Regions from separate parts of the Sinorhizobium sp. M4_45 genome, predicted to be linked through region 1. Evidence: predicted binding sites of a transcription regulator. Region 1 holds the regulator's gene; each other region holds the start of a gene.
What was found. The regulator LexA, encoded in region 1, represses DNA repair genes until DNA is damaged. The targets are predictions, from matches to a motif close to TGTTCNNNNTGTGTTCNG.

Region 1 (7,267 bases):
CGGCTCGTGGTAGACCGTCGATGAGAGGAAAGCATGGCAGATAATCCGAAGAAGAAAGGCCGCGACGGCGAGCTCGTTTCCGAGCAGGAGCACGAGGTGGCCTACCTCATGAGAACGGCGAAGGTGACGCGGCAGAAGGCGTTGACGGCGATCCGTGAAGCTGGGCCGAACCGCGAAAAAGTGATGGAATATCTCGGCAAGAAATAACGCTCAAAAGAGCGTCGCCTGCTGGACCTCCTTTGTCTTCGGCTCAAAGGGAGGTCGCGTTCCGCCTTTCGTGGCGTTCGTCTCCTGATCCGCGCCTTCTCCCATGCCGCGTGATAGTTCGTGTGCAGCTCGGCACGCGGCGATAATAGCGATAGATGCCGCTTGCGGCGTTTCTCATTGCGTAACGCGGAATATCTTCGGACCCTATGAATTCCCCGTTTGCCGGCCTGTGTGGTCCGCAAAGCAGCCAAAATGTAACCAAAAAGCAAGCCAGCACCGAACCTTTTAGAGGCTTGGTGCATTTACATGATCGGTTAAGCACTTGAAAATACTCAAAGAAAAAGCCCCGCACCGTGAGATGCAGGGCTTTGGAAACTGGCTCCCCGGGCCGGATTCGAACCGGCGACCTATCGATTAACAGTCGAGTGCTCTACCGCTGAGCTACCAGGGATCATCTGCGCCGCAGAAGTGAGGCTGCTAATACAAATGCTTTTCCGATTTGCCAAGCGGTTTTTCAAAAAAAATGTCGGTAGGCGGTTGCCGCCCTGTGGAGAAGGCACCAACTGTGGGGTCATTGGTACGGAAGAAGAGTGATGGCGAAGAAGCATTTTGGCATCGATCCCAGGACGCGTGAGATCGTGCTCGGCAAATGGCGGATGAGCCTGCCCAACTCGCCGGCATTGCGCGTGCTCATCGGCGTTCTGCTCGTCTTCGGCGGTCTGCTCGGTTTTCTGCCCATCCTGGGCTTCTGGATGGTTCCTCTGGGCCTGCTCGTGCTTTCGCACGATATTCCCTCGATGCGCCGACGGCGGCGCAAGCTGGCCGTATGGTGGGCCCGATGGCGCAGCAAGCCGAACTCGTCCGGCAGATCCTGAGAGGTGGGCCTCGCGAAGAGTTCCGCCAGCATCCGGATGCAGCGCATTTCAGTCGGCGGAATTGCGCGGCTTTCGACGTCGTTTGGGCAGGAGGGCGACAATGACGCAGGCGAGGACCAAAGCGACCGGCCAGAAATCGGTGGCCTGGTCCCAACTCCACCTCCACATTTCATAGCCCTCCAGGTGAGGCGGCGGCAGCTTTGCGCTGATCTCGAAATCACGTTTCTCGCGGCCGTGGAAGTGTCCGATGGCGAAGGCGAGGCCGATGATCAGCGCCAGCCTTCTCGGCGCAATCGCCATGAACAGGAGGGCGACGACTGCTGCAATACAGAAGCCCTCGACCACATGCCCGAGCCAGTCGAAGTGGCGCTGAATGTAGCCCCAAGGAATATCCATCACGTCGCGCTTCGAGTGCCGCCTCCCGATGAGGCCGGCCGAGGGACCGCTATATCACAACCGCCGATCACGAGACCACACGATCCTCGAGGTTTCGCCCTTCGCGGACGTCTTCGGGAGCGTGGGCGAGCTCGTCCTTCTTCCAGTATCCGGGCGCTGAGTGTGGTCGCAAAGTACAACTTGTAGTTAATCCAAAGTGGTCAATAGACAGGAACATCACGTTCGGCAACATTGGAGCGCTTTCAGGAAAAGGGTGTAACGGTCTTCCGTAGGAAGTCCGTATTTTCATAGCGTTAGCTCGTCACTCCGACGGGGCCCGACGAAGTCGGCGCCGCGAAGGCCGTCCGGGTTTCCCAAGACGAGCATCGCTTACTGTACAGCACTGTGGAGAGAAAAATGGCGCATCTGATCGGTGGCATCGCCCCTTGGCTCGGGCTGGACAACCACATCTTCGGAACGAACGATCCGGACATTATCTTCGGAGACCCGTTCACGACCGGCAATAGCCTGGGAGTCTCCGAAATCGGCGGCTTCCTGTCTTCGGGGCAGGGTGGCCGCGACAGCCTTGACGGCCTTGGGGGCAACGACACGCTCTTCGGCGACGCTTGGACGATCTCCAATCAGGGGCGTGGTGGCGACGACCAGCTCGACGGCGGCGCCGGCGACGACACGCTGTACGGCGATGCCTTCCAGATCGATGCGATTGATTCCGCTATCGTCGCCGGAGGGAATGATCGTCTCTCGGGCGGCAAAGGCAACGATACACTCTATGGCGATGGCTACAATTGCCTCAGAGGACGTGGTGGAGACGACTGGCTCGACGGCGGCGCCGGAGACGATACTCTCTCGGGCGACGCTTTCTCCCTGGGCGATTTTTTCGTTGGCGGGAACGATCGACTCCAGGGCGGAGAGGGCCATGACAAGCTCTACGGCGATGGCCTCGACCAGGGCGTCGTGGAATCCGGGATTGGCGGGAACGACCACCTCTATGGTGATTCGGGCAATGACTTTCTCGTTGGAGACATTCTTTTCTCACGTGGCGGCAGTGGCGGCGACGACCTGCTCGACGGAGGCAAAGGCAATGACGTCCTGTATGGCGATGCAGAGGTCGGCGTGGACACCGCGGGTGGGAACGACCTCTTGATCGGCGGCACCGGTAACGATCAGCTCTGGGGCGATGGTCGACTGACCGCAGCCTTCGCGGTCGAGACCGGTGCCGATCAGTTCCTGTTTTCACGAAACAGTGGTCGGGATGAGATCTTCGACTTTGAATTGGACAAGGACGTCATCCAAATCGCTGGCTATGGCTACGACGACTTCGCTGATTTTTTGCCCAACATCGGCAACGATGCTGACGGGAACGCTGTCCTGCAGTTGAATGGTACCGTCGATCAGGTCACTCTGATCGGCATCCACGCCGCCGACCTCAGCGCTGCCAACTTCGTCTTTGCGGGCGCGGATTTCGCCTTCGTCTGACGGAGGTAAGATTTGTCGGCAACAAAGCTGAATAGCGGTGGATTTTTTGGAGGCCTCGCCCGGAATTGAACCGGGGTACAAGGATTTGCAGTCCTCTGCGTCACCACTCCGCCACGAGGCCTCTACGATTTGCGATTTTTCAAATCGTGGCGCGGATTTAGAATGATTGCCCGCAATCCGCAAGAGGGTACATTTGGAATAGGGTCTTTTTTATTCTGTATAAATAGGGCTTCGGTTCTGTGGAGGCGTGGCCATAGCGCCCCAAGGCGCAATGGCCCCACTTCTAACGCTTTGAAATTGCGTACTTCCGTGGGAAACACCTGCACACCTGGTCGGGAGGCTAGTGGTACCGCCGGATGAGGCCGACAAGCCTGCCTTGGATCTTGACCCGATCCGGACCGAATATCCGCGTCTCGTAAGCCGGATTGGCGGCTTCGAGCGCAATTGAGGCGCCCTTGCGACGGAAACGCTTCAGAGTTGCTTCCTCGTCGTCGATCAGGGCGACGACGATATCCCCGGGGGTGGCAGTGCTTCCGTTCCGGATGATCACCGTATCGCCATCGAGGATGCCGGCCTCGATCATCGAATCACCCTTGATCTCGAGAGCGTAGTGCTCGCCGCTGCCGATCATTTCGACCGGTACGGAAATATCGTGCATGTTGTTCTGGATTGCGGAAATCGGCACGCCGGCGGCAATGCGGCCCATGACCGGAACAGCGACCGACGCGATCTCGGCCGGGGGCGCCGGTTTCGGTGCGGGGGGCGGGGCCGCAGGCTTGCCCAGACTGCCTTCGATCACGCTCGGCGAAAAGCCGCGGCGGACCTGCGAAACACCGGCATAGGCCTCCGGCAGCTTGATGACTTCGAGGGCTCGAGCGCGATTCGGTAGCCGGCGAATGAACCCGCGCTCTTCGAGTGCGGTGATCAGACGATGGATGCCCGATTTGGAGGCAAGGTCGAGGGCATCTTTCATCTCGTCGAAGGACGGCGGAACCCCGGATTCCTTCATTCGTTCATGAATGAACAGAAGCAATTCCTGTTGCTTGCGGGTCAGCATGGCGTCACTCCAGAATCGCGAAACAAATCAAGAACAGAACCTATCTGTTCCATATGTGTTCCGCAAGTGCCTAAAATTCCGTGAATACCGCTTGCTGCTGAATGCCTGCCCGCTTCCGATCCGGCGTGTCGTTGGCGATCGCTCGGAATGTCGGGGCAGGGGGCGATACGCTCTCGCATGTTTGGCTTACAGCGGCCGCCCCAGTCGCTCGCCTATGCCATGCTAATAGGCAAGCCGCAGTCCGCCCGGCGTAAGAACGTCGAATTCAGGCTCGGGATAGGGCCCGTACCACTGGGTATAGGTCGTGTTGGTCGAGCCTGTGCTGGCGCACCCCGAAAGGGCGAAGAGGGAAAAAATTACGGCTGCCACCAAAGATTTAACAGGCATGTTTTTCTCCACTCGCGGGAGTTGCCCAGACCTCGAACGGGTCAGACTAAAACTTTCTCTCAAATCAGCTTTTTTGGCAAGCGCGCCGAGCCGCGGCATCGCCCGGGCTCTGGCAACCTGACGTCCGGCATCGGTGGAAGTTACCTCAGGTAAGACCTGTCACCTAGGTGTCCGGGTTGGACAAGAGGGGAATGGTGGAGTCGAAGGGAGTCGAACCCTCGACCTCCGCAGTGCGATTGCGGCGCTCTCCCAACTGAGCTACGACCCCACTGGTCACTCGTTGTATAAGATTTTTCGGCCCCGCGCGCCAGTGCATTCCGTCTTCCGGCTTCACCCTTGCTGCCCGGTAGGGCACGCTGCAATTCATCCACCCGAATATCGCCCCTTCGCGATGGAGTCCCAAAGCAGCTTCTTCCGCTCCGGCAGGTGACGCAAAGCGTCGGAAGGGCAGGGCAGCCACGAGCCTTGCGGGTGGGGAAGACGGCCATCAGTGACGAGAAGCTGGGAATTCCGGCGTGCCCGGATCAATTCTGAAATGGCGGAAGAGGTGGGATTCGAACCCACGGTGCGCTTTCACGCACGCCGGTTTTCAAGACCGGTGCCTTAAACCGCTCGGCCACTCTTCCGGGTGATTGCGGAGCTTCGTGAAATTCGTTTCCGAGTTCTCGATTGACCGGCGATCGCTACCGGGTTTGCTGCCCATTCACCAACGGCTGGCTTTTTAGCAGCTTTGATCACAGCGTCAACTTGCTCTGGAGCATTTGCTTGCATTCGAGGCGTGCCGCGCCGCATACGCCCGTGGCACGGTTGTGGGCTATCGTCACGGGCGGAGTCCGCTGTCCGGCGCCGCAGGCGGACTTTCGTCGCCTGCCCGGGCGACGTAGGCCGCGACGTCCCGGCTTCTGCCGTCCAGGAGCGCCGCTCCGGCAAGCAGATAAACGGCAATCGCCAACATCGACAGGAGCATTATGCCTAAGGGCAGGCCGGTTGCCGCCCGTCGCTCCGGCGGCCCATAATCGTATCTGTCGTCCATTGCGATATCCTCTCGGACGTTGGGCCGGAGCACGGGGCAGCACGCCAACCGGGGACGGAGCCTCAGAGTTGCACCGACGGGAAGCTTCGGCCAGCTCTGAGGCCGCCGCACCCCGCGGCCGACGAGCCGCGTGGGTGCTTATTGCGATATGTGTCGGCAGGGGAACCCGGCAACGGGTTTCGGACCTTTGGCGCGCTCTATCGGACTATGGTCCAGCGGCTCATTTACGTTCCGTAAACCATAGCGAGCGTTTTTTAGCGTCCGTTCGTCCTCCGGTTCGCAATTTCGCCTTGTTGTTGTCATGATTGTTCGGCTGTTCCGTTTCGGGACGGCGAAGTTCTCGCGGGGGAACTACTGCACGATTGCGACGATCGTTGCGCGTTCGGTCGGATGCGTGAGCGCTGCAGGAGCGGATTTCGGGTGCGGCTTTGCGAATGATCTTGTGGGACAGATGACATCCAATAACGGTGCGGCATATCTTGTGAGGGGGCTCCGTCTCGCAGCGGTTCCGTTGCTTTGCGCGGTGCTTGCGGCCTGCGGATCGACGACGTCGAGCGTCAAGAAGACCAAGTCGCGGAGCAAGGAATACTTCGCCGAGTCCGTCTATGGCGTCAAAGCCAGCCCCAGAGTCGCTACCGGAAACAACATTCCCAAGGGCGGTGGCCGCTACCAGGTAGGCAAACCCTATCAGGTCAAAGGCAAGTGGTATCAGCCGAAGGAGGATTTCGGCTACAACAAGAGCGGGATGGCCTCCTGGTACGGGTCTGCCTTCCATGGCCGGCTGACGGCCAATGGCGAGGTCTATGACAAGCATCACCTTTCGGCCGCTCACCCGACGTTTCCGCTGCCGAGCTATGCGCGCGTGACCAACCTGGAGAACGGCACGTCCGTCATCGTGCGTGTCAATGATCGCGGCCCCTATGAATACGGCCGGATCATCGACGTCTCTTCGAAAACCGCCGACCTGCTGGACATCAAGCGCAAGGGAAGCGCCAATGTTCGCGTTCAATATGTCGGTCGTGCGCCGCTCGAAGGCAATGACATGCCCTACCTCATGGCTTCGTACGTCAGGAAGGGCGACCGTGGCCCGAGCGTTATGCCGGAAGGGCAGATCGCCTCAGGCGTTATGGTGGCTTCCAACGAGCCGCTGCGCGACATGGTTCCGAATCTCCGCGCCGTTCCGGTTCCGAACAGATCGACGCTCGATGCCGGCGTGCCGGTGAACGCGCTCGCAAAGCCGGCGCAGGCCTCGGCGGCACCAAGCGCCTTCGACGAATTCGTCGTTCTGCCGCAGATCGGCCCCATGCCGACGTCGCGCCCGCAATTGATCCCGCTGCCGGATGGCAGCATGGCCTATGCTGCGGCCTATGTCGAAGTTCGCGTCAGCGACAAGCCGTCGCCCTTCGAGGCGATCATGGTCGATCGCAACCCGCTGACCCCCGATTCCATTCTCGCCTATGCGAAGCGCCAGTACCGAAACGCCGACTCGCGCTGACGCCGGTTGAAGAGGGCTTTCCGCGCTGATATGCCCATGCAGAACCGGAGTTTCTCATGCGCATGAAGTGGCTTGCGGTCGTAGGTTTCCTCGCGGCCATCGTTTCGGGGCAAGCGGTCGCGCAGACGCCCGCCTTCGACACCAAAGCGAAGCAGATCTATCTCGTCGATGCCGAGACAGGCACAGTGCTCTTTTCACGCGACGAGGATGCACCCGTCCCGCCTGCCTCGCTCGCCAAACTCATGGCGATGGAGGTGGTTTTCGAAGCCTTGGATAAGGGCGACCTGACGTCCGAGACGAGTTTCGAGGTTTCTGAACATGCGTGGCGTACAGGCGGGGCC
Region 2 (7,267 bases), on a different contig from region 1:
GCTGTTCCGCGCCTTCCTTAAATCGGTGGACGCCTGCGACGCTTGCGGCGAACGCATGGATCACCACCGCGCCGACGATTTCCCGCCCTATATCGTCGTCACGATCGTCGGCCATGCCGTGCTCGGCGGTTATATGATGACCGATCTCGTGCTGCCGCTTACGACATGGCAGCATCTCGCGATATGGGCGCCGGTTACGCTTGCCAGTTCGCTCGCCCTGATGCAGCCGGTCAAGGGCGCGGTCATCGGCCTGCAGTGGGCTTTGAGAATGCACGGTTTCGGCGGTCACGACGATCTGCCTGAAGACGTGCTTCCGCCGCGAGATCCTTCGGCATGACCCCGGAGCGGCTTGGCGGCCGCGCTTTCGCACTCGACGCCGAAGCGGAGAGTTGTCCGACGGTCAGGACGCGCGATGCGGCCTCCATCATGCTTCTCGACAGATCGGGCAAGGGCATTCGCGTGTTGATGGGCAAACGCCACAGCGCCCACGTCTTCATGCCGGACCTTTACGTCTTCCCGGGTGGACGCCGCGATCCCGGCGACCACCGCCTGAGATTTGACGGCGATCTTCATCCGGCGGTTCTGCGATCCCTCAGGGCAGGCGAAGGGCGGGCGATCACGGTGGCTCGCGCACGCGCGCTAGCACTTGCGGCCGCGAGGGAACTCTACGAAGAAGCCGGAATAAGCCTCGGCCGGACGCAAGAGCGCCAAGGCTCGGCGCTTCCGTTTCTTCCCGATCTTTCGAATTTGCGCTATATGGCGCGGGCCATTACTCCTCCGGGACTGCCGAGGCGATTTGACACGCGGTTCTTTGCCGTTTTCGCGGACGAGGCCGAGATCGATCCCTCACTGGTGGCGGAAAGCCGGGAGCTTCAGGATTTGCAATGGATCGATGTCAACGACTTTTCCGCGCTTCGCGTGCCGGAGATCACCGCGATCATCCTCTCGGATCTGAGAAACGGTCTCGAATCGGATCCTTCGCTCCCGCCTGAAAGAACCGTTCCATTTTATTTTACGCGCCATGGGCGCTTTCACCGTACGCTTCTCTGAGGGCCCTGTCGCATGTCGAAGCCGCCGCCCGGTACGTCAGGACCGGTTGACGAAATCCACTGGCCTTCATTGATCGCCGCGCTCGCGTCGATCACTGCCGTCGGCATCGCGATCGGCCTGGGGCTCCCGCTGCTCAGCGTCATCATGGAAAAGCGGGGCATAGCGCCCACGCTGAACGGGCTGAATGCGGCAATGGCCGGCCTCGCATCGATGGCCGCCGCGCCGTTCACCATGAAATTCGCCCATCGTCACGGCGTCGCTCCGACCATGCTGCTGGCAATAGTGTTTGCGGCGGCGAGCTCGCTCGGTTTCTACTACCTCACGAATTTCTGGCTCTGGTTTCCCCTGCGCATCGTCTTTCACGGCGCGATCACTGTCCTCTTCATCCTTTCGGAGTTCTGGATCAACGCCACCGCGCCCCCCAACAGGCGCGGCTTCGTGCTCGGGATCTACGGCACGGTACTCTCGCTCGGTTTCGCGAGCGGTCCCCTGCTCTTCTCGATCCTGGGCAGCGAAGGCTTCCTGCCCTTCGCGGTCGGCGCGGGCGTCATCCTGCTTTCCGCGATTCCGATCTTTCTCGCGCGCAATGAAAGTCCGGTGCTGAACGAAAAGCCGAAACGCCATTTCATGCGTTATGTCTTGCTGGTGCCGACCGCGACGGCCGCCGTCTTTATCTTCGGTGCAGTGGAATATGGCGGCCTTTCCCTGTTTCCAATCTTCGGGACACGCGCGGGCTTCAGCGAATCGCAGGCAGCGCTGCTGCTGACGGTCATGGGCGTCGGCAATTTCATCTTCCAAATCCCCCTCGGCATGCTTTCCGACCGCGTGAAGGACCGCCGTACGATCCTGTCGGCGCTGACCCTGATCGGGTTCGTGGGCGCCCTGTTCCTGCCTATGCTGGTCGAAAACTGGTTCCTGATGGCGCTTGTTCTTCTGTTCTGGGGCGGATGCGTCTCCGGTCTCTATACGGTCGGCCTCAGCCACCTCGGCTCCCGTCTCCAGGGAGCGGATCTTGCGGCCGCCAATGCCGCCTTCGTGTTTTCCTACGCCGTCGGTACGGTAGCGGGTCCGCAGGTGATCGGGGCGGCCATGGATGTGACGGGCAATGACGGATTTGCCTGGGCAATCGCCGGCTTCTTCGGGCTTTATGTCGTACTTTCCCTGGTCCGCATCGTTTTGAAACCAAAACGGCCTTGACTTTTCGATCGTGATTTGTAGTTTCGCGGCAACTTGACCGTGGCCCGCAACAGGTTGTCCACGGCTTTCAATTTTTGATAAAGGCAGGACGACCATGGCGAAAGCTACCACCATCAAGATCAAGCTGCTGTCGACGGCCGACACCGGTTACTTCTACGTCACCACCAAGAACAGCCGCACGATGACCGACAAGATGACGAAGACGAAATACGATCCGGTCGCGAAGAAGCACGTCGAATTCAAGGAAGCCAAGATCAAGTAAGGTCGCCGCTTTCTTCGATCCAGAAGCGCCGCCCGCAGGGCCGGCGCTTTTTCTTTGCCCTTCTCCGGAGGGGACGGATAAAGCAAAAACGCCGCCTCTTTCGGAGCGGCGTTTTCGAATGGGGGTCGACTGGTCCGGTTGCAGCACGAGGAATCCGCAAATCCGAGGCCAGCCGACCGACCCCACGACCCAGGAGATGCGGCGGACCTGAGCATCATGGGGTAACCGAATTCTGTGGAAGTTTCCTTCCTCGCTTATCAGCATTGCCTGAAACTAAAAAAAAATCAACGCATTCTTAATCGCGGAGCGGGGGTTGCTCGGCGTTTGGTTAATTCTGTTCCAAAATCGGACAGTGTCGCCTGCGGATGTGCTTACTCCGGCACGGCCGCGCAACCTGGAAGAGCCGGCGCGCGAGGCCCTGAATAGCACAGCATGTGCGGCGGATCAGGCTGCGGCAGCGACAACCCGGTTCCGTCCGCCGTTCTTCGCCTGATAGAGCGCCATGTCGGCGCGCTTCAGCAAAGCCTCGGCCGTATCGCCATCCGGCCTCAGGGTTGCAATGCCGAGCGACGCCGTCACGTTCAGGACCGTCGCGGCCTGCGGAATGTCGAAGCCACGGCTCTCGACCGCCAGTCGGAGTCTCTCCGCAACGATCGCCGCCATTTCGGGCGTCGTATCCGGCATGACGACCACGAACTCCTCCCCGCCGAAACGGCAGGCGAGATCCGCGCCGCGCACGGTGGCGCGAACGCGGTTGGCAAATTCGCGCAGTACATCGTCACCGGCGTCATGACCGTAGGTATCGTTCACACGCTTGAAGCGATCGATATCCGTGATGCAGATCGACAGGGGACGCCCCCTTGTGGTCGCGCGATCGATCAGCAGCTTCAGGTGGCTTTCCAGATAGCGCCTGTTGTGGAGCCCGGTGAGATCATCGGTCACGGCCAATTCGATCGTCTGTTGTACACTGGCGCGCAGGCGATCGTTGCAATGCTTGCGCCGGATCTGCGTTAGGGAACGGGCGACAAGTTCGTTCGGATCGACCGGACGCATGATGTAGTCCGTCACGCCCAGTTCGAGTGCGCGGACGATTCTCTCATCGTTTCCCTGCTCGGTTACCAGCAGGATCGGAATGAAGCGGGTCCGCTCGAGCGACCGCAATTGCGAACACAGACGCAAGGGGTCGTAATCGTCGAAATTCGCGTTGACGATGATCAGGTCGAAACTGCTTTCGGCAGCCTCGAACAGGGCGGCCTGCGGGTCCGATATGACGGCGACATCGGCGATCGGCTTCAGGGCACGCGTCAGCCGCTCCTGTGAGGAAGCACGGCCATCGACGAGCAGAACGCTGCCGGGCTCGTCCGGCCGATCGACGCGGCCCGTCTCCTGCAGCGCGATCGTTTGTGCCGTCTGGGCTCTGAGACGCAGCTCGTCGCTGACGTTCTTCAGGCGTACGAGACTTTTCACGCGCGACATGAGCTGCAGATCGTTCACGGGCTTGGTCAGGAAGTCGTCCGCGCCGGCCTTCAGCCCGCGCACGCGATCGGACGGCTGGTCGAGCGCCGTTATCATCACCACCGGAATATGCGCGGTCCGGCTGTTCGCCTTCAATCTTTCACAGACCTCGAAACCGTCCATCCCCGGCATCATGACATCTAGCAGGACCAGATCCACCGGCGTCTTTTCGCATGTCGCCAAGGCGGCATTCCCGTCCGGTGCCGTCAGCACGTCGAAATATTCGGCCACCAGCCGCGCTTCCAGGAGCTTCACATTGGCTGGTACGTCATCAACGACGAGGATGCGCGCAGTCATATCGATCTTTCCGGCAGTCAGGCATCGCCCAGATATGTTTTGATGGTCTCAATGAATTTTGGTACGGAAATCGGCTTGGAGACATAGGCCTCGCATCCCCCTTGGCGGATGCGCTCCTCGTCGCCCTTCATGGCAAAAGCGGTTACGGCGATGACCGGAATCACGTGAAGCTCATCGTCTTCCTTGAGCCATTTCGTGACCTCGAGGCCGGAAACCTCCGGCAGCTGGATGTCCATCAGAATCAGGTCGGGACGGTGCTTGCGCGCGAGTTCGAGAGCTTCCATGCCGTTGCGCGTCTGGATCGTCGCGTAGCCCGAAGCCTCAATCAGGTCGCGGAAGAGCTTCATATTCAGCTCGTTATCCTCAACAATCATCACCTGTTTGGGCATGTCGATCCCTTGCTGTCTGCCGCCGCCTTGCAAGTCTCCGGGAGAGATTTAAGTTGCAACAACGGCGACTCGACCCTTTTCGTCGATCGCCAGGCTAGCGCGATTTGGTTGAAAAATAGGTAATTGCGGCCGGCAAACGAGAAGAGAGCGGATATCATGAAGAACGCTGAGGATACGGCGATCGCCATCCTGACCTGGCTCGCGAACGAGCCTGAGCTGATGTCGCGCTTTCTGGCGCTCACCGGCACCGACCCTGCCTCCCTGCGCGGCGCCGTCGGCGAGCCGGGCTTCATGGGGGGCATCGTTGCGTTCCTGATGGAGCACGAGCCGACGCTGATGGCCTTCTGCAACGAAACGCAAACCTCGCCGGACGAGGTCGTCCGGGCGCACCATGCCCTCTCCGGCCCGCGCGATTTCGAGGAAGGCTGAATGCTGCCGGCACGCGGCGTGCGCAGCGCGGTGCACCGCCCGGTGCCGAGTGCACCGTGCCGACTAAAGGGCATCCCGAAGTCCGGCCGGCGATCGGCCGGCACCGTCTCAAATTTAACTGCGATATCCAAAACAGCCTCCAGCCGCCGCCTTGAGACTCAGCAGCGTAGAGCGTAAAGTCGCCGCGTTCAACATTTGTTCCGGATATGATCGACAGCGCCGCCCCACCCTCCGGCTTCTGCCGTGATTGCCTCAAGGAGCAAGCCGCCCAGGCACCGCGGTGCCTCGCCTGCGGCAGTCCGCGGCTCCTCCGGCACCCCGAACTCTACCGGCTGACCCTGGCGCACATCGACTGCGATGCCTTCTATGCCTCGGTCGAGAAGCGCGACAATCCGGAGCTCGCCGACAAGCCCGTGATCATCGGCGGCGGTAAGCGTGGCGTCGTCTCCACGGCCTGCTACATTGCCCGCATCAACGGCGTGCGCTCCGCCATGCCTATGTTCAAGGCCCTCGAAGCCTGTCCGCAGGCCGTGGTGATCAGGCCCGACATGGAGAAATATGTGCGCGTCGGGCGGGAGGTCAGAGCGATGATGCAGGAGCTGACGCCTCTCGTGCAGCCGCTGTCGATAGATGAGGCCTTTCTCGATCTGAGCGGCACCGAGCGGCTTCATCACGATCCGCCCGCCCGAACGCTTGCCCGCTTCGCCAGGCGTGTGGAGCAGGAAATCGGCATCACCGTCTCCGTCGGGCTCTCCTACTGCAAATTCCTGGCCAAGGTCGCCTCGGACCTTCAGAAGCCGCGCGGCTTTTCGGTCATCGGCCAGGCCGAAGCCATCGACTTCCTGAAGGCCAAACCCGTTACTCTCATCTGGGGCGTCGGCAAGGCCTTCGCCGCCACGCTCGAAAGAGACGGAATCCGCGCGATCGGGCAGCTCCAGACGATGGAAGAGGCGGACCTCATGCGCCGCTACGGCACGATGGGCCGGCGGCTCTACAGGCTCTCGCGCGGCCTGGACGAAAGATCCGTGGAGATCGAAGGCGAAGCGAAGAGCGTCTCCTCCGAGACAACCTTCAACGACGACCTGGCACGCCAGGAAGACCTCGTAACGCATCTGAGGGGCCTCAGCGAACAAGTGGCATTCCGCTTGCGAAAATCCGACCTCGCCGGACAGACGGTGGTGCTGAAGCTCAAGACCGCGGACTTCAAGACCCGCACGCGCAACCGCAGGCTGGAAAGCCCCACCCGCCTTGCCGACCGCATCTTCCGCACCGGCCTGCAGCTGCTCGAGAAGGAGGTCGACGGCACGAAATACCGGCTGATCGGGATCGGCGTCAGCGATCTGGTCGATCCCGACCTCGCCGATCCGCCGGATCTTGTCGATCCGCAGGCATCCCGGCGTGCCGCCGCCGAGGACGCGATCAACAAGCTGCGCGACAAGTTCGGCAGGACGAGCGTCGAGACCGGCTATACGTTCGGCAAGGGGCGGCGCCGGCAATAGCCGTCACGGTTGCCCGACCGGACGGCTGACGCATCGTATGGGGCAATTCCTTAAATATTGAACGCTAGCCTGCTTCCACGGCTCCGTCGTCCGTTTGCGGTGCCGCCACTGTCTGAATGAGGGTAGGTGTTGCGTTTCGCTCTCCGGATGGGATTCGCGGTTTTCGTCATGGCGTCGCCGTCCGCGCTTGCGGCCGGCGCCAAGGCGCCGTTGCAGATCGTCGTATCGAGGGAGCAGCAGTCCCTCGTCGTCTATGACGGCGACACGGTGGTCGCCACGTCGAAAGTGTCAACCGGCAAGGCCGGGCACGCGACGCCGACGGGCATTTTCTCGATCCTGGAGAAGCGCCGACGTCATGAGTCGAACATCTATTCGAATGCGCCGATGCCGTTCATGCAGCGGCTTACCTGGTCCGGCATTGCCCTGCATGGCTCAAACCATGTACCGGATTATCCGGCTTCGCACGGTTGCGTGCGGCTGCCGAGCAAATTCGCGGCGAGCCTGTTCAAGATGACGGGCTACGGCATGCATGTGGTCATATCGGATCGGCAGATCGCCCCGGTCGAGATCGCGCACGAAATGCTTTTCCAGCCGAGCCAGTCGCGGCCGCAGGGACCTGCCCTGTCGGA
Region 3 (7,267 bases), on a different contig from region 1:
GGGAAGGACGATGTCGCCAAGGAACTCGCCGACCTCGAGCGCCGCCTCGAGCGCGACGTGAAGGCGAAATGACGAGAGCTCGCCCTCGGCCCGGCCGGGGGCGCCTCATCGAAACCGGCTGCGTTGGACGCGCTGCCGCGAAAGGCCTGGAAGGGAAATGGAATGGCTTCGGTCTCCCTGAAGAACGTCAGCAAGACCTTCGGCACCTATGACGTGATCCGCTCCATCGATCTCGAGATCGAGGACGGGGAGTTCGTCGTCTTCGTCGGCCCATCCGGTTGCGGGAAGTCGACGCTTCTGCGACTGATCGCCGGCCTCGTGCCGGTTTCCGGCGGCGACGTGTTTATCGGCGGCGACCAAGTGACGGACGTGCCGGCGTCCAAACGTGGACTGGCCTTCGTCTTCCAATCATACGCGCTCTACCCGCATATGAATGTGGCGCGAAACATCGGCTTTGCGTTGGAAACGGCGCGGCTCGGCAAGGATGAAATCCGTCGCCGTGTCGCCAGGGTCGCGGACATGCTGAAGATCGGTCACCTGCTCGAGCGTCGGCCGCGCCAGCTTTCCGGCGGTCAGCGGCAACGCGTGGCGATCGGCCGGGCGCTGGTCGGCCAACCGGAAGTCTTCCTCTTCGACGAGCCGCTTTCCAATCTCGACGCGGACCTGCGCATGGAAATGCGCTTCGAGATCGCCAAGCTGCACGCCGACGTCAAGACGACGATGATCTATGTCACCCACGACCAGACGGAAGCGATGACGCTCGCCGACCGGATCGTCATTCTCAACCACGGGCAGATCGAGCAGGTGGGGCGGCCGCGCGAGCTTTACGACCGGCCGGAAAATCGCTTCGTTGCCGGCTTCCTCGGCAGCCCGAGAATGAATTTCGCCCCGCTCGAAGCGACCGGCCCCGCCGCTACGGTTCTGAGGGGGGCTGGCGGCTTCGCCTACGCCGCAGAATATGCCGCGGCTGAAGGACGGCCTGCGGAAATCGGCTTGCGGCCGGAGGCTTTGAGGCTTGTCGGTGCCGACACGAAAGGCGCGATCCGCGGAACCTTCGAGCGGATCGAGGACCTCGGCTATGAATATGTCTGCTATGTGCGGCTCGCCGAGACGCTGGTCTGGACGGTTCGTTCGACGGGAAGTCCACCGCAAGTCGCCCCCGGCGACCCCGTCGGCCTGAGCTGGCAACCGGAAAGTCTCTATCTCTTCGGAGAGGATGGCCGGCGCATCGATCACCGCGCGAGCGTTCCATTGGCCCTTGGAGCCTCGTCGTGAACGCCGCCCGCCGGATGGAGCGGCAGCAACGCCGCACCGCATGGATATTCCTGCTTCCGTTGCTGCTGACGCTGGCGGCTGTGGCGATATGGCCGCTCGCCCGCAGCATTTTCTTCTCCTTCACCGACGCTTATCTCGATGCCCCTTCGGATTACGGATTCGTGGGTTTCGAGAATTTCGTGGAAGTTGCCGAAGACCCGGTGTTCTGGGGCGCGGTCAGCAACACGCTCGTCTTCACGCTGGTATCCGTCGGGTTGGAGACGCTTCTCGGACTTGCGATCGCCTTGCTCCTTCACCGCGCTTTTCCCGGCCGCGGCATCGTGCGGGCGGCGATCCTCATTCCCTGGGCGATGCCGATGGTCGTCTCGGCCCGGATCTGGGAATGGATGCTCAACGATCAGTTCGGCCTCATCAACAAGCTCCTGGTCGCGTTGGGACTCGTCGAAAAGGGCGTCGCCTGGACAGCCGATCCTTCGCTGATCCTCGGGACGGTGATCTTCATCGACGTCTGGGTGACGACGCCCTTCATGGTGCTCCTCATTCTTGCCGGCCTGCAACTGATCCCCGAGGAAATCTACGAGGCAGCGGACGTTTCCGGCGTGCCGCACTGGAAACGCTTCTGGTCCATAACCTTGCCGCTCGCGACGCCGGCGATCGGCGTCGCGATACTCTTCCGCGCGCTCGACGCGCTCCGCATGTTCGATCTGAGCTACGTGCTTGCGGCCAACAACGAAAACACGATGACGATGTCGATCTATGCGCGCGACCAGCTCATCAGCTTTCAGGACCTCGGCCTTGGAGCCGCTGCTTCCACCTGGGTGTTCATGATCATTGGGCTGATCGCCATCGTCATCGTCGGGCTTTTGCGCCTCGATCGGGCGACGGGCTGAGGGGGTATCGATGACGGTGAGCGCAGCCAGGACGAGACGCTATTCGAACGCGACGTACCGGACCTTGCGCCGCGTAAAGACGGCCGGACTCTATGCCGGCGTGGCGGCCGTCCTCGTCTACATGCTGTTTCCCTATTACTGGGCGATCGTCTCCTCGACCAAGACGGGGCAGGCGCTTTACCAGTTCACTCTGCTGCCGGCGCTCGATTTCAGCAACTACAGGCAATTGTTCGCCAACCCGGTATTCATGGGCGCGCTCGTCAATTCCGGCGTGGTCGCGCTTGTCAGCACGGCGATCTCCCTCGTCATCGGCATTCTTGCAGCTTACGCGCTCGGCCGCCTGCATTTTCCTCCGGGCCGCATCGTTCTGATCGCCGTTCTCATGATCTCGGTCTTCCCGCAAGTGGTGGTGCTTTCCGGAATGTTCGAGGTGATCGGATGGCTCGGGCTCTACAACCGGCCGTCGGCCCTGATCGTCTCCTATCTTATTCTCACTTTGCCCTTTACGACATGGATCCTGACGAGCTTCATCCGGGACCTGCCGAACGAATTGGAGGAGGCGGCGCTCATCGACGGCTGTTCGCGCCTGCGCATCCTCACCCATGTGCTGCTGCCTCTGATGGGGCCTGCGATTGCCAGCACCGGTCTGCTTTCGTTCATCCTCGCATGGAACGAGTTCCTTTTCGCGCTCACCTTCATCCTGACCGACGAGAACCGGACGGTTCCGGTCGCGATCGGCCTTCTGACGGGCAGCAGCCGCTATGAATATCCGTTCGGCCAGATCATGGCCGCGTCCGTCACGGTGACGCTGCCGCTGCTCGTTCTCGTCCTGATCTTCCAGCGCAAGATCGTGGCGGGGCTGACGTCCGGCGCCGTCAAGGGGTGACGAGCGCCGCCGCGTGCGGCGCCATGCGCCAAATTTGGCATGATCTATTTTCGTGATTGGACTTCCCGACCGGTTGGAGTCACGCTGATAAGGCCTACGAGGTGGAAATTGGGGGACCAACTATCGTAAGAGTAGGAGGTCGCAATGAAGCACCAAGCAATCGAGCAGTTACAGGGCGTCGCCGAGGTCAAGCAGGACCTGCCGCGACGGACGTTATCGCGCAAGGAGCGCCTTGAGCGTTGGGCGGAACTCCTGGAGCGTGATCCTCACAGACGCCTTTCGACACTGCACGAGACAGAGTATCAGCCGGCGAGAGTCCGCGCGGCCATGCGCGGCGACGGTTCGCCTATCTCCGTCGCCTTCGAGGATCCGGTCTTCCGGACCGCCGGGATGGAGAACGACAGCTACGGCGAAGCGAGGCGGTTCTTCGAGCTGAGCGACGAGCAATTACATAAGGTCATCTGCTATTGCCATTTCGGCGCGACGGTCAGCGCATCGACGGCCGCCCGCCACATCCGCGCAATGCTTGTCGAGAAACAGCCAGGCCTGTTTGCTCGGTTGCGCCAGATGTTTGTCGGCTAGGCAGGCGACGGCATATCGAGGGTCGTGATCGAAGGCGGCCGCCGGAGGAGGCGGGCCGCAGTGCGAAGGCTTAACGCGCTCGCACTGCGGTGCTCCCATCGCCTCCGGCTGGCGGATGGCCTTCGATCCGCGGCGTCGTCCTCCGGCGGCTTGGGTTCGCACTCGTTCTCAAGGTTGTCATCGCGTGCGGCGCGTCCTCGTGCCTGCGTTTTTCGCTTCGTGCTCCAATTTCCACTATGTTAAGTGGATCGGCGCGGCGTCTGATGGCGACGCGCCCTGTCGGTCGGGACGCAGAACGGAAACACTATGGCTCAAAGAGCAGGCAATGCGGATCTCCCGCTGCATGGCGGCCGCGTGCCGCGATGGCTCGGCGACCGTATGACGCGCCTCGGCGCGCTGGTCACCGAAGCGGTGGTTCATCACTATGGACGCGACGAGTTTCTTAGGCGGCTTGCGCATCCGTTCTGGTTCCAGTCCTTCGGTGCCGTCATGGGCATGGACTGGCATTCCTCCGGTATCACCACGAGCGTCATCGGTGCGTTGAAACGCGGTCTTACCCCGCTTGCCGGCGAGTTGGGCATCCATGTCTGCGGCGGCCGCGGCCAGCACTCCCGCAAGACGCCGGGCGAACTCATATCGATCGGCGATCGTGTCGGTTTCGATGGCGGCGCATTGGCAGAAGCGAGCCGCCTCGTCGCCAAGGTCGACAGTGCGGCCGTTCAGGACGGCTTCGATCTCTACCTGCACGGTTTCGTCGTCACGGACGATGCCAGGTGGGTGGTCGTCCAGCAGGGCATGAACGGCGACCGCCGGCAGGCGAGGCGCTATCACTGGCTCTCGGAGGGCCTGACAAGCTTCGTCGACGCGCCGCATAGCGCGATCGAAGGCAGAGAACAGGGCGAGATCGTCAATCTGGCCGACCGCCGCGCCGCCGCATCGAGGACTGCGCAGCTCGATCTCCTCCAGTCATTCGGGCCCGACGGGCTCTTGCGCGAGGTCGCCCGGATCGAGTCTCCTGGGGTTCCTGTGGCCTCGCCGGCACAGCCGATGCTGCCGCATCTCTTCATGCCTGCCCATCACGATGTACGCGAAAGCGATGTCAATCTCCGGCGCCTTCACGGCAACTTCGCCGCCGCCGCCGACCGTGGTCCGGCGGATTTCAAGGACCTGCTGCTGGTGCCGGGCGTGGGCGCGCGGACGGTCAAGGCGCTGGCGATGGTCGCGGAGGTGGTCCACGGGACGCCTTGCAGGTTCTCGGACCCCGCCCGCTTTTCACTCGCCCATGGCGGCAAGGACCGCCATCCGTTCCCCGTGCCGGTGAAAGTCTACGACGAGACGATCAGGATCATGAAGTCCGCGGTCAGCAAGGGCCGGCTCGGGCGCGAGGAAGAGCTTGCGGCTCTGAAGCGGCTCGACGAGCAATCGCGCCGGCTGGAGCGCTACGTCACCGGCCCCGACCTCAAGGAGATCGTCGCGGGCGAATTCAGGGACTCCGCGCGTTTCGGCGGGCGCAGCATATTCGGCTGGGAACCGCACGACGACGAGGCAACCGCCGCGGAGCCAAGCGACCGCGCACGGCGCTGAGGCGGAACAATAAGCGCAGCGATCGATTTACACAGCTGGGGCGCGTTGAGCGCACACCGCTTTCGCTGCCGCTGAGGATGGCGCTTCGGACACGGAGGCGCCGCCGGCATGCCAGTTGATGGAGTTTCCGATGACCGCTGCGATGACTACGATCGACCACGACACGATCCGCAATTGGATAGAAGCCCGCAAGGGGCAGCCGGCGCGCGTTAAGGGCGCAACCGAAGGCGGTGGGGGTCTGCTTCGCGTTGATTTCGGCAAACCGGAAGACACGCTGGAGAAAATTTCCTGGGACGAATTCTTCAAGATCTTCGACGACGAGAATCTGGCCTTCCTCCATCAGGACATGACTGACGACGGGCAACCCAGCCGCTTCTGTAAATTCATTAACCGGGACTGACCCGAAGACGGATCTCGGAGGAGGAAGCGGAAGGAGCACTGAGGCCGGAATGCCTTTACGGCGGAAAGGATCTCGCGATGCTTACGATCAAAAAACCGGAACCCGCGACGGAACGCGAAGGGCGCCCTGTGCCTCCTTTTACCGGCATCGAGCCGGCGCCTGCAAAGATCCGGAAGCCTTCGACCGACGACTGCGAGCGCCTCGATGACCCGGATTCGCTCTTCTGGCGCGGCGTATGGATGACCGTGTTTTAGGTCCGGCAAACTAGGCGTTACCGCCAAGTGTCTGCTCGATCTCTTCGAGACGCGCGGTCAGTCGCTTGATCTCGTCGCGCTTTTCGGCAACCACGTCTTTTGCTGTTTCGAGCCTGTCGCCTCCGGGCACCGTGCCTACGGCCGTGTGGGTCTCGGTCGCGATGGCGTCGATTTCGGATTGTAGCCGGGCGATGCGATCGCGTAGTTCGTCGAGTTGGTTCCCGACCCCCGGCGCGCTCTTCCGATCTCGCCCCCATGCGTCGATCGGCTCGTCGACGCTCGGTGGGTCGAGCGGGCGCGCATCAGCCCCCGGGCGCGGTTCTCCATGTTTGTTCGTGCTCATGACTGAACTCCCGTAAGCGTCATCAACTCGAAAGCGACGTCTATGTTCCGTCGGCGGCGCAGACCGTCGCAGCAATCGGCGGGCAGCATGGAACTTCCCGCGACGGCTGCCGTTTTCCTTATCGCCACCTAGGAGGGTTCCATGCATTCCGAAGAATACCTCGAGCTTCACTACGATCTGCTGAGCCACAGGGCGCTCCTGTCGTGTGGCCGTAAGGCATACGTCCTGCCGGACATCTACGAGACCAAGGAAATGGCACAGATCGCTGCCCAGAAATTCGCCTGGGAAAAACTGGGACTGAAAGAGCGGGCAGCGGGCTGCCGCACCGCCGCCGATCTCCCGGTCTGGCTGCGCTGACGAACTGCAGCAAGTGATCAGTGGCCCTGTGCTTCGCCGAGACCGCGCCCCGCATGCATGGCGGACTGCCACACGGTGACCGCAGGTCCTTCTGCGCCGAGAATGGGGTCCAGGCTCGGCAGCGGCACCGAGGCGATTGCCTTGCGGTCATCCGCGGTCGCGGTGCCGCTCTGGATCTCGGCATCCTGACCCGGCGGATAGCCGCCGACGACCAGGAAATCCACGCTAGCCTCGTTCCGGCGGTGGCCCGTACCCGCCGGCAGGAGGATGACGTCGCCGGCTGCGACCTCGACCTCCTGTCCCTCCGGCCCTCCGATCAGCAGCCGTGCCCGGCCTTCCGCGATTCCGAGAACCTCGTGCGCACCGCAATGGTAATGGTGATGGGCAAAGACGCCGTTGCGCCACAGGCCGCGCCAACCATTGGCCCGGAAGCGTTCCTCTATCCGTGCTGCTCCATTTTCGGTAACGTCGACCGCTTGACGATAGACCAGGACCGGCAGGCGCGGGTTGTTCGGTACGCCGCCGCTTTCGGCGAACATGAGCTCTTCGATTTTCATTGGTTTTCTCCTCGGCGCAGGGATGTTCCGTTCCCTGCCGAATCGGAACGAATTGCGCGGCTGTATGTTTCCTTCAATCGTGCTCAGAAAAGACTCCGGCCGCGAACAAAGATGAATGCTGGCAAAGAAGGGGACCTTT

Region 2: the regulator LexA is predicted to act here: its motif matches at 5,325-5,342, upstream of CN933_RS09755 (DNA polymerase IV).
Region 3: the regulator LexA is predicted to act here: its motif matches at 3,843-3,860, upstream of CN933_RS12710 (DUF763 domain-containing protein).

What each region holds. Positions count from the first base shown of each region.
Region 1 is NZ_NWVE01000001.1:1,088,128-1,095,394, forward strand. It holds gene CN933_RS05540 (DUF3606 domain-containing protein) at 34-207, shown strand; tRNA gene CN933_RS05550 (tRNA-Asn) at 584-658, opposite strand; gene CN933_RS05555 (membrane protein) at 801-1,082, shown strand; gene CN933_RS05560 (hypothetical protein) at 1,131-1,478, opposite strand; gene CN933_RS05565 (calcium-binding protein) at 1,875-2,954, shown strand; tRNA gene CN933_RS05570 (tRNA-Cys) at 3,002-3,075, opposite strand; gene lexA (transcriptional repressor LexA) at 3,295-4,011, opposite strand; gene CN933_RS05580 (hypothetical protein) at 4,234-4,398, opposite strand; tRNA gene CN933_RS05585 (tRNA-Ala) at 4,591-4,666, opposite strand; tRNA gene CN933_RS05590 (tRNA-Ser) at 4,935-5,024, opposite strand; gene CN933_RS05595 (hypothetical protein) at 5,219-5,431, opposite strand; gene CN933_RS05600 (septal ring lytic transglycosylase RlpA family protein) at 5,883-6,926, shown strand; gene CN933_RS05605 (D-alanyl-D-alanine carboxypeptidase family protein) at 6,983-7,267, shown strand, end outside.
Region 2 is NZ_NWVE01000002.1:841,127-848,393, reverse strand. It holds gene CN933_RS09790 (DUF983 domain-containing protein) at 1-337, shown strand, start outside; gene CN933_RS09785 (NUDIX hydrolase) at 334-1,050, shown strand; gene CN933_RS09780 (MFS transporter) at 1,063-2,247, shown strand; gene rpmG (50S ribosomal protein L33) at 2,342-2,509, shown strand; gene CN933_RS09770 (PleD family two-component system response regulator) at 2,954-4,321, opposite strand; gene CN933_RS09765 (response regulator) at 4,339-4,710, opposite strand; gene CN933_RS09760 (DUF3572 domain-containing protein) at 4,867-5,139, shown strand; gene CN933_RS09755 (DNA polymerase IV) at 5,346-6,638, shown strand; gene CN933_RS09750 (L,D-transpeptidase family protein) at 6,768-7,267, shown strand, end outside.
Region 3 is NZ_NWVE01000003.1:512,671-519,937, forward strand. It holds gene CN933_RS12685 (ABC transporter substrate-binding protein) at 1-72, shown strand, start outside; gene CN933_RS12690 (ABC transporter ATP-binding protein) at 163-1,275, shown strand; gene CN933_RS12695 (carbohydrate ABC transporter permease) at 1,272-2,165, shown strand; gene CN933_RS12700 (carbohydrate ABC transporter permease) at 2,176-3,051, shown strand; gene CN933_RS12705 (hypothetical protein) at 3,196-3,633, shown strand; gene CN933_RS12710 (DUF763 domain-containing protein) at 3,940-5,217, shown strand; gene CN933_RS12715 (hypothetical protein) at 5,348-5,617, shown strand; gene CN933_RS31505 (hypothetical protein) at 5,695-5,871, shown strand; gene CN933_RS12720 (hypothetical protein) at 5,882-6,214, opposite strand; gene CN933_RS12725 (hypothetical protein) at 6,356-6,571, shown strand; gene CN933_RS12730 (cupin domain-containing protein) at 6,589-7,128, opposite strand.